One region of the Streptomyces sp. NPDC088785 genome, then DNA from elsewhere that is predicted to be linked to it. Evidence: riboswitches for the same ligand, from Rfam matches in the RefSeq annotation. Region 1 holds a riboswitch; the other holds the start of a gene.
The links. A riboswitch is a leader RNA that binds a small molecule or an ion and turns the genes downstream of it on or off. The one in region 1 is predicted to bind cobalamin.

Region 1 (5,772 bases):
GCAAGAAGTTCAAGATGTGCGAGAACTGCTCGACCTGGGTTCCCGACTTCGCGGGAGAGGTGCTGACGGGATGACGGACACCAGGGAGCACCCGGCGCTCCGACAGCTGCGGGACGACCTGGCGGGGACCGCGTCCCTCACCCTGCACGCGCTGGACGTCGAGGAGGCGTGCGCGCGGTACGCCGAGGACGGCTACGAGGTCACCCCCGGGCTCCGCGCCTTCCTGGAGCGGTACGGCGAGATCACCGTGACCTGGCGGTGGCGGCAGCGGGAGCAGGTCCTGACGACGGCGGTGGAGCCGACGCTGGAGTCCACCCACGCCACGCCCCGGGCCGTGCGGGTCCTCGGCAAGCGGCTCGGCTTCCCGGTCCTGCTGGTCGGCACCGTGTTCTCCACCGAGGAGGCGGTCCTGGTCGCGGAGAACGGCGAGGTCCTGTTCTACGGCGACGCCGGGTTCCAGCGCGTCGGCGCCGGCTTCGAGGACGCGGTCCGCGCGCTGGTCGCGGGCGACTGGGACAAGACCTTCTTCTGAGCCCTTCTGAGCCCTTCCGAGCCATAGGGGCGGGCGCCGCCGGGGCGTTCACTCCCCCGCGGGCACGTGCCCGAGCAGGTGCAGTTCCTCGGTGTCCAGGCGGCCCTGGATGCGGCGCAGCACCGTGTCGTCGATGTCGCCCGTGTCCCGCAGCCGGACGACGACGGACCGGCGTTCGGCGAGGAGGGCGAGGCTGAGGGCGGTGTGGTCGTCGGTGAGGCGGCGCGGGTGCAGGGCGCGCTCCTCGGGGTCGTCGGGGACGGTGGCGCAGCGCTGGGCGACCGTGTCGGCCTGCAACCGGTGCGAGCGCTCGATCGCCTCGCGGATGGCGGGCGCCGTCTCCAGGCGGCCGGCCAGGTCGGGCAGCGCGGCGAGCGCGGACTCCAGGGCGGCGGACTCGGCGAGCCATTCCTCGCGGGCGACGGAGCGGTCGTTCGGGATGCGCGCCCAGCGCACCACCACCGGCAGGACGAGCGCCTGCGCCATCGTCACGACGATGACGACGCCGGTGACGAAGACGATGAGCTGCCGGGAGGGGAAGGCGGATCCGTCGTCGAGGCGGGCGGGGACGCCGAGCACGGCGGCCAGCGAGATCGCCCCGCGGAACCCGGACAGGGCGCTCACCGTCAGGCGGCGGCCGGAGTACGTGGTGCCGGAGGCGCGAGCGGTGCCCCGGCGGGCGATCCGGAAGAAGCCGGCGACCCCGAAGTAGTAGGCGAAGCGCACGGCGACGATGGTTCCGGCGACGGCGAGCCCGGTGCCGATCGCGCGCGGGATCTCGTCATCGCCCATGGTGCGCAGGGAGAAGTCGAGCTCGACGCCGATGAGGACGAACAGGGAGCCGTTGAGGAGGTAGGTGGCGACCTGCCAGAAGTTCTGCGCCTGGACCCGGACCTCGGCGCGCACGGTGCGCGGACCGCTCTGGCTGAGCATGAGCCCGCACACCACGACGGCGACCACGCCCGAGGCGTCGATCCGCTCGGCGACGAGGTAGCCGGAGAACGGGGCGAGCAGCAACAGCACCTGGCCGCGCAGCGCGTCGGCCTGCGCCATGCGGGCGCGGAACCACTGCACGACCGTGCCGGCGGCGAGGCCGATCAGCGCGCCGCCGCCGTAGCCGAGGACGAACAGCCAGCCGACGTGCGGGACGGTGACGTCCTCGGTGCCGACGGTGACGCCGACGGCGATGCCGTAGACGACCAGTGCCGTGCCGTCGTTGAGCAGGCTCTCGGCGCGCAGCAGGGTGATGTCCCGGCGCGGCAGCAGCCGGGCCACGACGTTGACGGCCGTCGCGTCGGTGGGGGCGACGGCCGCGCCCAGCACCCAGGCGGGTCCCCAGCCGATGCCGAGCGCGTGCGCGACGCAGGCCACCGACGCGGCCGAGGCGATGACCAGCACGGTGGCGGCGAGGGCGACGTCGGTGAGGTGGCGGCGGATCTCGCGCAGGGAGGTGTTGAGGCTCTCCCAGGCCAGCAGCACGGGCAGGAACAGCAGCAGCACCACCTCGGAGGGCAGTTCCACCTCCCGCAGCGCGGGGATCAGGCCGATGAGCACGCCCATGACCATGAGCACCACCGGCGGTGCGATGCGCAGTCGGTCACCGAGCGCGGAGCCGACCAGTACGGCGATCCCCAACAGCACGACCAGTTCCAGACCGAGCACGCGTTCCTCCCTCAGGCACGGCACCGACACGGTGCTGCCCCAACTGTGCCGTGTGCCCGGGCGGAAGACCGCGCCGGTGTGCCGGTGTCGGGTCAGCCGGGGGTGTTCGGCGTCGCCGAGGGGGCGCCCCGGTCCGCGTCGGCCGGGGCCGACGGTGACGGCACCGCGGTCGACGGCGGCGGCGAGGCGGACGGTGTCGGCGGCGTGGGGCGGGGTGTGGGCCGGCCGTCGGGCGCGGCCGGCGGGGCGGGCACGCGGTGCGGCTCCGGGTCCGGGGCCAGGGCGGACCAGCCGGCGACGAGGGCCGCGGCGGCGGCGAGCCCGGCGAGCGGCAGCGCGATCCGGCGCCGGACGTGGTGGAGCAGGGGCGGCCGGCGCGGGTGGGGTCCGGGCGGGGCGGCCGGGCGCAACGCCCGGACGGTGACGGCGTCGGCGCGGGCGGCGAGCGCGTCGTGCAGGCGGCGTTCGGTCGGCCGGGCGGGCCGTCCGGCGGGGTCCGGCCATGGGGGGCGGGGCGGTCGGGGCGTCATATCCGGCCCTCCAGGATCTTTTCGAGTGCGTCCAGCGCGCGGCTGGCGTTCGACTTCACCGCGCCCCTGCTGATGCCGAGGGTGGTGGCGATCTCGGCCTCGCTGAGGTCGGCCCAGTAGCGCAGCACGAGGACCTCGCGGCGGCGCGGGGTGAGCCGGGCGAGCGCGGCGAGGACCTCGCGGTGCGCCTCGTCGAGGACGACGGATTCCTCGGCGGAGGGCGTCTCGCCGGCCGGCGGCGGGGTCCAGGCGCGGGCCGTGCGGCGCCGGCGCAGCACCGAACGGGCGGTGTTGACGACCGACGTCCGCAGGTAGCCGAGCGCGTTGTCGACCTCCGTGATCCGCTCGCCGTGGCGTCGGTAGAGCGCGGTGAACGCGTCCTGCACGACGTCCTCGGCGGTGGACAGGTCGTCCACGAGCAGCACCGCGAGCCGGACCATGCGCAGCCGGTGCGCGTGGTAGAGCTCGCTGATCGTGGGCGGCCGCTCGGGCCGTGCGGGCGGGTACGGGCGCGTGCCGCCGTACGCGGAGGTGTGCGGCGGCGTGTCCGGTCCCGGCGCCGTTTCGAGCGTGCCGCGGTCGTGGCGCAGCAGCCCGCGCAGCACCTCCCGCCACCCGGGGCGGCCCCGGCCGTGCGGGAGCGTGAACGGCCGGGGCCGGTGGGCGGGTTCGATGGCTGCGGGGCTGTGCACGGGGGTTCCTCGGGGCGGGTGTCAGCGGTGCGAGCGGCGGCGTGCGGCGAAGAGGGCACCCGCCCCGCCGGCGACGAGGACGGCGGCCCCGGCGCCCAGGGCGGTGGTGCCGGTCCGCGAGGCGCCGGTGTGGGCCAGCTCGTCCTGGGAGGGGGCGGGCGCGGGCGCCGCGGTGCCGCCGGGCGCCGCCGAGGGGGCTTCGCTCCCCGCCTTCCCCGGGGCGGCCGGCGCGGCCGAGGGCGCGTCGGACGGCGGCTCGCTGGCGGCCGGGGTCGGAGCGGCGGTGCCGGGGGCGGAGGGCACGGGGCTCGGCGTGGCGGTGGCGGCGGCCGTGGCAGCGGCCGTGGGGGCGGCCGACGCGTGGGCCGGGGCGGCGTGGGCGGCGGGCGTCGTGGCCAGGGCGGCCAGCAGGCCGGTGGCGATCAGGGCGCTGCGGACGGGGACGAGGTGGTTCACGGTCGTACTCCACATGTCGGGACGGGCAGACGGTCGGGGCCGTCGGGGGGACGGGGACGAGTCGGGAGGGTCGGGAGGGTCGGGACGGGGCGCCGGAGGGCGCCCTTCACCTCCACACGACGCGCGAGCCCGCCGCGGGTTGCCGCGCTCGGAGAGATTTCTTCGCCGGGAGCGCGGCGGGCGCCGGGGCCCCAGTCTGGCCATCGCGGACGGCGGGCCCGTAGGGTGGGCCCCGCAGCTGGTTCGCCCCGTCCGCCAGGCGGGATGCGTCGCAAGAGGGAACCCGGTGGGAATCCGGGACTGCCCCGCAGCGGTGAGTGGGAACGACCGCCGTCATACGCACTGGGCCCGAGGAACGGGACCTGGGAAGCGACGGCCAGTAGATGTCCTCCGTCCGGACGAACCGTACGGAGAACGCGCCCGCGAGTCCGAAGACCTGCCAACTGCCCGTGCGCGTACGACGCGTGCGCGGACATCCCGGTGACCTCGTGGGCGGGTCGGCGTGCATATCCGGCGGACGGCCGCGCGGCACAGCGCGGGGAGCCCCGCCGTTTCTGTCGCTCCTTCACGCGTTCGGGTCCTCGGGATCCCAGGGATACGTCTCTCGAAGGAGAACTCCGTGACCACGAGGACCGCAGCCGCGGCAGCACGGGCCACCGTGTACGGCTACCCCCGTCAGGGGAGCGACCGTGAACTGAAGAAGGCCGTCGAGGGGTACTGGAAGGGCCGGGTCACCGCCGACGCCCTGCGGGACACCGCCGCCGGGCTGCGCCGCGCCCGCCGCGCGGAGCTGGCGGCCGCCGGCATCGACGAGATCCCCACCGGCGACTTCTCGTACTACGACCACGTCCTGGACACCACGGTGATGGTCGGCGCGATCCCCGAGCGCCACCGGGCCGCCGTCGAGGCCGACGCCCTGGACGGCTACTTCGCGATGGCGCGCGGCACCCAGGACGTGGCGCCGCTGGAGATGACCAAGTGGTTCGACACGAACTACCACTACCTGGTGCCCGAGTTGGGACCGGACACGGTGTTCGGCGCCGACTCCGCCCGGCAGGTCGCCGAGTTCCGGGAGGCGTCCGCCGAGGGCCGCGCCGCCCGTCCGGTCCTGGTCGGCCCCGTCACGTACCTCCTGCTGGCGAAGCCCGCTCCGGGCGTCGCCGCCGGGTTCGACCCGCTGACCCTGCTGGACCGGCTGCTGCCGGTGTACGCCGAGGTCCTCGCCGACCTGCGGGCCGCCGGGGCGGACTGGGTGCAGCTCGACGAGCCCGCGCTGGTGCAGGACCGCACGCCGGCCGAACTGAACGCCGCGGAACGGGCCTACCGCGAGCTGGGTGGGGCGAGCGACCGGCCCCGGCTGCTGGTGGCCTCCTACTTCGACCGGCTCGGCGACGCCCTGCCGGTGCTGGCGAAGGCGCCCGTCGAGGGTCTCGCCCTCGACTTCACCGGCGCCGCGGCGGGCCAACTGGACGCGCTCGCCGCCGTCGGCGGGCTGCCGGGCAAGCGGCTGGTCGCCGGCGTGGTCGACGGCCGCAACATCTGGGTCAACGACCTGGAGAAGTCCCTCGCCACGCTCGGCACCCTGCTGGGGCTCGCCGACCGGGTGGACGTCGCCGCGTCCTGCTCGCTGCTGCACGTGCCGCTGGACACCGCCCTGGAGCGGGAGATCGACCCGCAGATCCTGCGCTGGCTCGCCTTCGCCCGCCAGAAGACGGCGGAGGTCGCCACGCTCGCCAGGGGGATCGCCCGCGGCACGGACGCGATCGCCGCGGAGCTGGCGGTGAACCGTGCGGCGCTCTCCTCCCGTGCCACCTCGCCCCTCACCCGTGACCCCGCGGTGCGGGCCCGCGCCGCCGCGGTCACCGGCGCGGACACCCGGCGCTCGCTGCCGTACCCCGAG
Region 2 (5,772 bases), on a different contig from region 1:
CGCTGTACACCGGTGAGGACCTGGAGGGCCTGGACTTCCTGGGGACGTACCCGGGGGTCGCGCCGTACCTGCGCGGTCCGTACCCGACGATGTACGTGAACCAGCCGTGGACCATCCGCCAGTACGCGGGTTTCTCCACGGCCGAGGAGTCCAACGCCTTCTACCGGCGCAATCTCGCCGCCGGCCAGAAGGGCCTCTCCGTCGCCTTCGACCTGCCCACGCACCGCGGCTACGACAGCGACCACCCCCGCGTGACCGGCGACGTCGGCATGGCGGGCGTCGCCATCGACTCGATCTACGACATGCGGCAGCTCTTCGACGGCATCCCGCTGGACAGGATGACCGTGTCGATGACGATGAACGGCGCCGTCCTGCCCGTGCTCGCCCTGTACATCGTGGCGGCCGAGGAACAGGGGGTGCCGCCGGAGAAGCTGGCCGGGACCATCCAGAACGACATCCTCAAGGAGTTCATGGTCCGCAACACCTACATCTATCCGCCGAAGCCGTCGATGCGGATCATCTCCGACATCTTCGCGTACACCTCGCAGCGGATGCCCCGCTACAACTCGATCTCCATCTCCGGGTACCACATCCAGGAGGCGGGTGCGACGGCCGACCTGGAGCTCGCGTACACCCTCGCGGACGGCGTGGAGTACCTCCGGGCGGGCCGCGAGGCGGGACTCGACGTCGACGCGTTCGCGCCGCGCCTGAGCTTCTTCTGGGCGATCGGCATGAACTTCTTCATGGAGGTCGCCAAGCTGCGCGCGGCCCGCCTGCTGTGGGCGAAGCTGGTGAAGCAGTTCGATCCGCAGAACGCCAAGTCCCTTTCCCTGCGCACCCATTCGCAGACGTCGGGCTGGTCGCTGACGGCGCAGGACGTGTTCAACAACGTCACACGTACGTGCGTGGAGGCGATGGCGGCGACGCAGGGACACACCCAGTCGCTGCACACGAACGCGCTCGACGAGGCGCTCGCGCTGCCCACCGACTTCTCGGCGCGGATCGCCCGCAACACCCAGCTGCTCATCCAGCAGGAATCGGGCACGACGCGGGTGATCGACCCGTGGGGCGGCAGCGCGTACGTGGAGAAGCTGACCCACGACCTGGCGCGCCGGGCGTGGCAGCACATCCAGGAGGTCGAGCAGGCGGGCGGCATGGCGCAGGCCATCGACGCGGGCATCCCGAAGCTGCGCGTGGAGGAGGCCGCCGCCCGCACCCAGGCGCGGATCGACTCCGGCCGGCAGCCCGTCATCGGCGTCAACAAGTACCGGGTCGACGCGGACGAGGAGATCGAGGTCCTCAAGGTCGACAATTCCTCGGTGCGCGCCCAGCAGATCGCCAAGCTGCGCCGGCTGCGCGCGGAGCGGGACGAGACGGCCTGCCGGAACGCGCTCGACGCGCTGACCCGGGCGGCGGGCGGTGACGGGAATTTGCTGGAGCTCGCGGTGCGCGCGGCGCGGGCGATGGCCACGGTCGGCGAGATCTCGGACGCGCTGGAGAAGGTCTACGGCCGGCACGCGGGACAGATCCGTACGATCTCCGGTGTGTACCGCAACGAAGCAGGGGAGTCGGCGAACGTGGAGCGGACCCGCGGCCGCGTCGAGGCGTTCGCCGAGGCCGAGGGGCGCAGGCCGCGCATCCTCGTCGCCAAGATGGGCCAGGACGGGCACGACCGCGGCCAGAAGGTGATCGCGACGGCCTTCGCCGACCTGGGCTTCGACGTCGACGTCGGCCCGCTGTTCCAGACGCCGGGCGAGGTGGCGCGGCAGGCCGTCGAGGCGGACGTGCACATCGTCGGGGTGTCGTCGCTGGCGGCCGGGCACCTCACCCTCGTACCGGCGCTGCGCGAGGCGCTCGCCGACGAGGGACGCGAGGACATCATGATCGTGGTGGGCGGGGTGATCCCGCCGCAGGACGTGCCCACGCTCGTGGAGATGGGGGCCGCCGCCGTGTTCCCGCCCGGCACCGTGATCCCGGACGCCGCCCACGACCTGGTGGCGCGCCTCGCGGCGGACCTCGGGCACGACGACCAGTGAGCCGGTGACGGGGTGGCCATCGATCTCGATACGTACGTCAAGGGCGTCCTCGCCGGGAAGCGGGCCGTGGTGGCGCGGGCGATCACCCTGGTGGAGTCCACGCGTCCCGGGCACCGCCGCCTGGCGCAGGAGTTGCTGACGGAGCTGCTGCCGTACAGCGGCCGGGCCCGTCGGATCGGCGTCAGCGGGGTGCCGGGGGTGGGGAAGTCGACGTTCATCGACGCGTTCGGCTCCCTGCTGACCGGGCGCGGCCACCGGGTGGCGGTGCTCGCGGTCGATCCGTCGTCCAGCCGCACGGGCGGCTCCATCCTCGGCGACAAGACGCGGATGGAGCGGCTCGCGGTCGATCCGGACGCCTTCGTGCGCCCCTCCCCCACGGCCGGGACGCTCGGCGGTGTCGCGAAGGCGACCCGCGAGTCGATCGTCGTCATGGAGGCCGCCGGGTACGACGTCGTGCTGGTGGAGACGGTCGGCGTCGGCCAGTCGGAGACGGCCGTGGCGAATATGGTCGACACGTTCCTGCTGCTGTCGCTGGCGCGGACCGGTGACCAGTTGCAGGGCATCAAGAAGGGTGTGCTGGAGCTGGCCGACGTCATCGCGGTGAACAAGGCCGACGGGCCGCACGAGCGGGACGCGCGGTCGGCGGCGCGCGAACTGTCGGGCGCGCTGCGGCTGATGCACGGCAAGGACGCGTTCTGGACGCCTCCGGTGCTGTGGTGCAGCGCCCGGGAGCGGACCGGGCTCGACGAGGTGTGGGAGCGCGTCGAGCGGCACCGCTCGCTCCTCGACTCGACGGGCCGGCTGGCGGAGCGGCGGCGTACGCAACAGGTCGACTGGACCTGGACGATGGTGCGCGACGAGCTGCTCGGGCGGCTGCACGCCGATCCGGCGGTGCGCGCGGTCACGCCCGGTCTGGAGCGTCAGGTCCGGGACGGCGAGCTCACGGCGACGCTGGCCGCCGAGCGGATCCTCGACACGTTCGGGCAGCGGGACGCGCACTGACGCGTCCCGGTCGCCGGGTCACCCGGTCAGGCAGCAGTCTCCGCACGTGCCGCCGCCGGGGGCGCGGTAGAGGAGGCAGCAGCTGTTGCGGCGGAACGCCGGCCCGGGGCCGGTGATCCGGCCGGTACCGCGCAGTCGGCCGGTCCGCAGCAGGTCGCGGGTCAGCCGGCCGAGCGGGGCGCGCAGGGCGGGCAGCGTCCGCTGGAGCTGGGCCGCCGAACCGACCAGCGCGGACGCGGAGTTGCCGGCCAGCAGGCCCGGCGCGATCTTCACGGTGAGGCCGTCCTCGACGTTCCGCAGCGCGCCGTCCACCTCCGCGTGGACGGCGTCGGCCGGCGCCGGCAGCCGTGCCGTGAGCCGTCCCCGCGCGCCGTTCAGGCGTACGGCCGTGCCGTCCCCCGCCCATTCCGCGGCGTCCATCGCGGGCAGGATCCCGTGCACGAGCACGCAGGCGAGGACCGGCGACCACAGCCGTGCGGCGAGTCCCAGGTGGGCGACGGAGACGCCGACGCGGGGCTCGGCCGTCCCGAAACGGTCGTTGACGGCCCGGGCCCGGGCGGCGAACCCTTCGCGCAGTCCGCGGCCGTCGGCGGGCGCCCCCTGCCGGGGTGTGCCGGGCGCGGCCGTGTCGAGGGCGAAGAACCCGCCGAGCCGCGCCAGGTCGCGCAGCGCCTCGGCGACCTGTTCCGGCCGGGCCTCGCCCGCCGGGTGCGCGGTGGCGTTCACGAGCCGGCCGGGGCGCGGCGCGGCGGCTTGATGAGGTAGAGGTCGAGGATGTCGGGGCGGGCGGCGACACCGGGGCCGCCGGCCCGTACCCAGTCCGCTATGTCCTCGGTGGCGTCGGGGTCGTTGACCAGGCCGAGCCAGACCGGGCGGGCACCTGCCGCCCGGCCGGCCGTCGAGGGCTGGACGACGATGACGTTGGCCTGTTCGCAGACGTCCAGGCACTCACTGATCCGCACCGGGGCGATCTGGCGCAGCCGCGCGGTCTGGGCCGCGTGGTCGCCGTCGACCTTGACGGTGCCGCAGCAGCAGTCGCGGCAGACCACCACCCGGCACGGGACGGCCCGGGCTCCCGTCGCCGTGGTCGTGTCGGTGCCGTCGGCGGGCCGCTCGGGCATGCCGTGTCCTTCCTCTCGCCGGGGAGGTCCGCCCCGGGGTGCTTCGAGGAGGCGACAGCGTGAGTCTCCTGGCTCTCGGGTCCGCGCTCGTCCCGGCCTTCCCACCCCGCGCGGGGCAGTGGCTCGTCGGGATCCGCTCGCCGATCACAGTGGCGGTACCGCACCGGAATCGCACCGGTTTCCTCGGGCGGCTGTCGCCCATGTCAGGGGCCATCATGCCATTCGGCGCGCCGCTGTCCACGGGGCGTCGGGGGCCGGTGCCGGGCTCCGGCGACGGCCGACGCGGCCGTGCGGTCGCGGGTACCGGGTCGCGGGTCGCGGGTCGCGGGTCGCGGGTCGCGGGTCGCGGGTCGCGGCGAACGACACGGCCGGACGGTCGCGGGTCCAGGTGACCGGAGCGTCGTGGACGCGGAGGACCGGAGGCCCGCACCGGCGGGCCCGCGGGCCTCCCGGTCCTCTTGCGTGGGGTCAGTCGGTTCGCGTGGGGTCAGTCGATGCAGAACTCGTTGCCCTCGATGTCCTGCATCGGGATGCAGGACTCGTTCTCCTCGTCGGCGTACAGGGTGGTCACGTGGGTCGCGCCGAGGGCGACGAGGCGGGCGCACTCGGCCTCCAGGACGGCGAGGCGTTCGGCGCCCTTGAGACCGGTGGCGGTGCGTACGTCGAGGTGCACGCGGTTCTTGACGACACGGCCCTCGGGAACGCGCTGGAAGTACAGGCGCGGGCCCGCGCCCGAGGGGTCGACGCAGGCGGACCACGTGTCGCGCTCCTCGGGCGGCTGCGCGGCCCGGTACTCGTCCCAGGTGCCGAACTCCTCCGGCGGCGTGGGCATGACGTACCCCAGCACCTCGCACCAGAACCGGGCGACACGCTCGGGTTCCGCGCAGTCGAAGGTCACTTGGAACTGCTTGATCGTTGACATCGGCGCACCATACCAACGTCGTCCGCCCGCCCACCTCCCTATTTCCGGAAGGCCCGGCGCGCGGCCGGTGTCACAGTCCGGCGAGGGTCGCCCTGAGCTGTCCGGGCGTCAGGGCGGCGGCCGGGAGCGGAGGTTGCGCGGCGGCGGGACGCAGCCCGGCCAGGAGGAGGGCGAGGGGACGGCGCCAGGCGTCGGGCGCGGCCGCGGCGGTGAGCGCGGGGACGGCCCGCCCCAGCGCGGCGAGGCCGAACAGCACGTCCTCCACGACGACATCGGCGCGGACGGAGCCCTGCGCCTGTCCGCGCCGCAGGAGTTCGTCCACGGTCCGGTGGTTGTGCGCGTGGACGGCGTCCAGCGCCGTGACGCCCTCCAGGCTCGTGGTCATCAGGTCGTTCGTGCCCCGGTCCGTGGCGAGCACCGTGAACACGACCTCCAGGTAGCCGGTCAGGCCGGCCCACGCGTCGGCGGCCGCGCGCGCTTCCTCGCCGGCGGTCATCGTGCCGCCCAACTGATCGCGGAAGACGGCGTCGACGAGGTCGGCGCGGGCCGGGAAGTGCCGGTACAGGGTCGCGTTGCCCACGTTGGCCCGGCGGGCGACGACGTCGAGGGGGGCCGCGAGGCCCTGCTCCCGGAACAGCTCGCGCGCGGCCTCGACGATCAGCTCCCGGTTGCGTCGCGCGTCGCGTCGCCG

Region 2: it holds a riboswitch for cobalamin, as region 1 does, so the genes downstream of both, ACIP5K_RS27855 ((2Fe-2S) ferredoxin domain-containing protein) here and metE (5-methyltetrahydropteroyltriglutamate--homocysteine S-methyltransferase) in region 1, are expected to answer to the same signal.

The regions. Positions count from the first base shown of each region.
Region 1 covers NZ_JBIVKH010000004.1:279,514-285,285, reverse strand. Annotated here, with positions in the region: gene ACIP5K_RS15290 (DUF6531 domain-containing protein) at 1-74, shown strand, start outside; gene ACIP5K_RS15285 (SUKH-3 domain-containing protein) at 71-532, shown strand; gene ACIP5K_RS15280 (Na+/H+ antiporter) at 581-2,194, opposite strand; gene ACIP5K_RS15275 (hypothetical protein) at 2,287-2,724, opposite strand; gene ACIP5K_RS15270 (RNA polymerase sigma factor) at 2,721-3,416, opposite strand; gene ACIP5K_RS15265 (sortase-dependent protein) at 3,438-3,872, opposite strand; cobalamin riboswitch at 4,095-4,331, shown strand; gene metE (5-methyltetrahydropteroyltriglutamate--homocysteine S-methyltransferase) at 4,492-5,772, shown strand, end outside.
Region 2 covers NZ_JBIVKH010000012.1:198,907-204,678, reverse strand. Annotated here, with positions in the region: gene scpA (methylmalonyl-CoA mutase) at 1-2,036, shown strand, start outside; gene meaB (methylmalonyl Co-A mutase-associated GTPase MeaB) at 2,049-3,038, shown strand; gene ACIP5K_RS27860 ((2Fe-2S)-binding protein) at 3,057-3,764, opposite strand; gene ACIP5K_RS27855 ((2Fe-2S) ferredoxin domain-containing protein) at 3,761-4,159, opposite strand; cobalamin riboswitch at 4,221-4,344, opposite strand; gene ACIP5K_RS27850 (VOC family protein) at 4,647-5,081, opposite strand; gene ACIP5K_RS27845 (TetR/AcrR family transcriptional regulator) at 5,152-5,772, opposite strand, start outside.